Regions from separate parts of the Rhizobium sp. 2YAF20 genome, predicted to be linked through region 1. Evidence: predicted binding sites of a transcription regulator. Region 1 holds the regulator's gene; the other holds the start of a gene.
The links. The regulator PhoB, encoded in region 1, activates phosphate uptake and scavenging genes when phosphate is short. The targets are predictions, from matches to a motif close to TGTCATNNANCTGTCAT.
Positions count from the first base shown of each region.

Region 2: a site for PhoB is predicted at 938-954, ahead of AB4Z52_RS04590 (NAD-glutamate dehydrogenase). Genes of this name have one in related genera too.

Region 1 is NZ_JBFRFF010000005.1:180,744-182,945, reverse strand. Features, by position in the region: gene AB4Z52_RS10085 (GcrA family cell cycle regulator) at 21-548, shown strand; gene phoB (phosphate regulon transcriptional regulator PhoB) at 620-1,303, opposite strand; gene phoU (phosphate signaling complex protein PhoU) at 1,335-2,048, opposite strand.
Region 2 is NZ_JBFRFF010000002.1:98,291-100,492, reverse strand. Features, by position in the region: gene pdxY (pyridoxal kinase PdxY) at 7-882, opposite strand; gene AB4Z52_RS04590 (NAD-glutamate dehydrogenase) at 1,162-2,202, shown strand, end outside.

The DNA.
Region 1 (2,202 bases):
GCGCTAGGCGGAGGCAGGGCATGAATTGGACAGACGAGCGTGTAGAACGGCTCACAAAGCTTTGGGCCGAAGGGCTTAGCGCCAGCCAGATTGCAGCGCAGCTCGGTGGCGTCAGCCGGAACGCGGTTATTGGCAAGGTGCATCGCCTTAACTTGCCAGGCCGAGCCAAGTCGGGCGGCTCTGCAACCTCTGCTCGAGCGCCGAAGCGAAATGTCACGCCCCCCCGGTCCTCGAACTTCGGTTCCCGCGGGGTTACGACCCGCACGGTCGCGCGCCAGCAGGGCTCGGCGATGCTCAAGGAAGAAGTCGACGTCGACGCAGCTCCGGAAGTCTCATATCGCCCGGCTTCCAATGTTGTCGTTCCGATCTCGATGCGTCTCGGTCTGACGGAATTGACGGAGCGTACCTGCAAATGGCCGGTCGGCGACCCGCTGAAGGACGATTTTCACTTCTGCGGCCATGAATCGCCCGATGCTTCGCCCTATTGCAGCTATCATCAGAAGATGGCTTACCAGCCCGTTCACGAGCGACGCAGGGCGGCTCGCTAACAGCTTTGCGCGCATCAATGAAAAACGGGCCGCGAGGCCCGTTTTCCGTTTCAACTTTCGTCACCTGAACATCAGGCTTCCATCGAATAGCCCGCACCACGAACGGTGCGGATGACGTCCTGCATGTTGGAGAAGTTGAGCGCCTTGCGCAGGCGGCCGACATGTACATCGACGGTGCGTTCGTCGACATAGATGTCATGTCCCCAGACGCCGTCGAGCAGCTGCGAGCGCGAGAAGACGCGGCCCGGCGAGGACATCAGGAATTCCAGCAGGCGGAACTCCGTCGGCCCGAGGCGAACCTCGCGGCTCTTGCGGTGCACGCGATGCGTTTCCCGATCGAGCTCGATGTCTCCGCATTTCAGCAAGGAAGACAGGACCTCTGGACGGGCGCGGCGCAGCATCGCCTTGACACGCGCCATCAGTTCCGGAGTCGAGAAAGGCTTTACGACATAGTCGTCGGCGCCCGTAGACAGGCCACGCACGCGTTCGCTCTCCTCGCCACGAGCGGTCAGCATGATGATCGGCAGGCGCTCCGTGTCCGGCCGCATGCGCAGCCGGCGGCAGAGCTCGATGCCGGACACGCCGGGCAGCATCCAGTCGAGGATCAGAAGATCGGGGGTGCGCTCCTGAAGACGAAGCTCGGCCTCATCTCCCCGCAGGATCGTATCGACCTCGAAGCCTTCGGCCTCGAGATTGTAGCGCAGCAGCACGCTGAGCGCTTCCTCATCTTCTACAACGGCAACTCTTGGAACCATGCTGTTCTGGTCTCCTTCAAAGGCGCAAGCGCTATTCCGTTACCGCGCCAACGGTGTTGGCGGTATCGTCCTTGGGGCGTTCGCCTTCCGGCTGTGCGCCGGTCGCCATGTAGTAGATCGTCTCGGCGATGTTGGTGGCGTGGTCGCCGATGCGCTCGATATTCTTGGCGCAGAAAAGGAGATGGGTGCAGGTGGTGATATTGCGTGGGTCTTCCATCATGTAGGTCAACATCTCGCGGAACAGCGAGGTGTACATCGCGTCGATTTCCTCGTCGCGCTCGCGGATGGCGACAGCCCGATCGGCCGAGCGCGTGGTATAGACGTCGAGCACTTCCTTGAGCTGGACGAGCGCCAGTTCGGAGAGATGCTCGATGCCGCGGCCGAGGCGGCGGGGAACGCCGGTGCCCTGGACTGCGATGACGCGCTTGGCAGTGTTCTTGCCAAGATCGCCGACACGCTCGAGGTCGGAAGCGATGCGGATGGAGCCCATGATTTCTCTAAGGTCCGCTGCCATCGGCTGGCGGCGTGCGATCGTCGTGATCGCCTTGTCGCCAACTTCGCGTTCGGCATGATCGAGAATGGTATCGTCGGAGATGACTTTCTGAGCCAGTGCGACATCGCCATTGACAAGGGCGCGGACGGAATCGCTGACCATCTGCTCGGCAAGGCCGCCCATTTCGGAGATGCGACGCGAAAGAAACTTCAGGTCGTCGTCATAGGCGGAAAAAATATGGGTCGAAGCCATGTTTCGGTCCTCAGTTGAAATGAGATGTCGGAGACAGTGTCAGCCCACGAGGGCCGTTATGCAATCCGGTGTGTGCGGCGAAGACATCCATGAAAATCTTCCAATCGGGCGTTCTGTAACGCGACGGCGACGACAGGCATCGCTTCATTCAGCG
Region 2 (2,202 bases), on a different contig from region 1:
TGAGCGTTATCTCTGACGACGTTGCGAGGGATGCATGAGGCGGCGCATCTGCACCATCGCCATGGGCGTCGACAGGCTCGAGGCGTCGGCGGCGAGCGTCAGTTCATCACTACCGCGCTTCACCGCCCGTGCGAGCACCTCGTAGACACTGGCGGTCGCCAGTTGCAGCGCCCGCTCCTCATCAAGGCCGCAGAGCAGGCGTGACAGGAATATCGCCGACAACAGATCGCCAAGACCATTTGGCGCATTGTCGATCGAGCGATGTTCCGCCAGCAGCGCGTTGCGTCCGCTGAGATAAAGATTGCCGGTCCCGCCCGCCATCATCGGCACGGCCGAAGTGACCAGCATGCGCGAAGGCCCAAGCGCAAGGGCAGCCTCCATGACCGCATTGTTGTCGTCGAGCGGCGCGCCGGATAGCCAGGCAAGCTCATATCGGTTGGGGGTGGCAAGCGAAGCCAGCGGAATAAGATGGTCGCGGATAGCCTCCGCCATCGGCTCAGGCACATAGAGGCCGCCCAGGTCGCCGATGACAGGATCGCAGGCATAAAACAGATCGGGGTCCCTTTCGCGAAGTGCTGCAACCAGCCGGGCGACCGAGCGCACCTGCGCGACATTGCCAAAATAGCCCGACAACACCGCCTTCACCTCCGAGAGCCAGGGCGCCGCGATGAGATCATCGATCGCCCGGTCGAAGTCGGCCTCGTTGAAAGTCAGCCTCGTCGATTTGCCATGACCCGGATGCCAGGGTAGGACCACCGTCGGGAGTGCCCAGACCGGATGGCCCAATGTCTCCAGTGCAAAGACGGCGGCCCGGTTGCCGACGGATCCCCGGACCACGTGGCTGGAAATGACGATCACGGCCCCCGCTGCAATTTCCGACATGATGCTCGCCTTCACGATTTCGATTGCGCTGTTGATGATATTTTTGCTGCCCTGCTGTCAACCGCCCTTCACACAGCCATGAAAGATCTAGTCAATGCGACAGCCTGTTGCCGAAATAGCCAAAATTTAAGTGCAATTTAAGAAAACAGAACATTTAAGGGCCCGATTCTACGGAAATAGAGAGCCCAAGCGACCAAAAGTCACAATAGCGAGGTCTTTTTGCTAATGTTTTCGATGGGCGTTCTGTTAGTTTGAGCCAAATCAAGGGGGGAGAGTTCCATGGCGGCCAAGACAAATCCGAAGCGGGAAAAACAGATCGATGCGGCGCGCAAGATCGCGACGGCCACAGGCGACGCATTCCTCGATCCGGAAATCCTGTTCGGCCGCGCCAGCAACGATGACATGGATCGCTACACGCCCGAAATGCTGGCGCTGACGGCTATCCGGTCGGCCACGGAATTGGCAGGCTGGACCGGCAAAGAACCGCGCGTCAGCATCGCGCAAATCGATGGCGTGGAGCCCGATGGCACCGCTGTCTCGGTGCTGTCGATCACCGATCGTAACATGCCTTTCCTTTATGAATCGGTCATGGGTGAAGTGACGAGCACCTATCGTGACGTCTATATGGCCGTGCATCCCATCCTGATCGTCAAGGAGGGCAGCACGCCGTGCCTCTATTCGTCGGATACGCCTAGCGACCCCGCGCATCGGATCAGCCATATCCAGCTGCATCTGGCCGCACTCACCCCGGTTCAGGCCGACGACCTCATCAAGCGCGTGTCAGCTGTGCTGGAGCAGACCCATCTCACCGTCTCGGACTGGAAGCCGATGCTCGCAAGGCTCGATACCGTTATCGGGGAGTTGTCGGCATATGATCCCGGCCGCCGCAAGGCGGACCGCGACGAGGCGCTCGCTTTCCTTTCCTGGCTGCGCGACGGCAACTTCACGTTCCTGGGCATGCGCGATTACGTCTATTCCGGCCGTGGCGCGGCAGCCAAGGTCGAGCGCGACCAAGGCACGGGGCTCGGCATCCTTTCCAATCCAGACGTCCGTGTTTTGCGCCAGGGCAAGGATGCCGTCACCACGACCCCAGAAATTCTCGCCTTCCTGGAAGGCCCGGATTTCCTGATCGTCACCAAGGCCAATGTGAAATCTATTGTCCATAGACGCGCCTATATGGACTACATCGGCGTCAAGCGTTTCGATGCCGATGGAAACGTCACCGGCGAGTTGCGCATCGTTGGCCTCTTCACTTCAACGGCCTATACGGCGGCGGTGGCGGAAATACCGCTGCTGCGCTCGAAGCTGCAGAAGGTTACC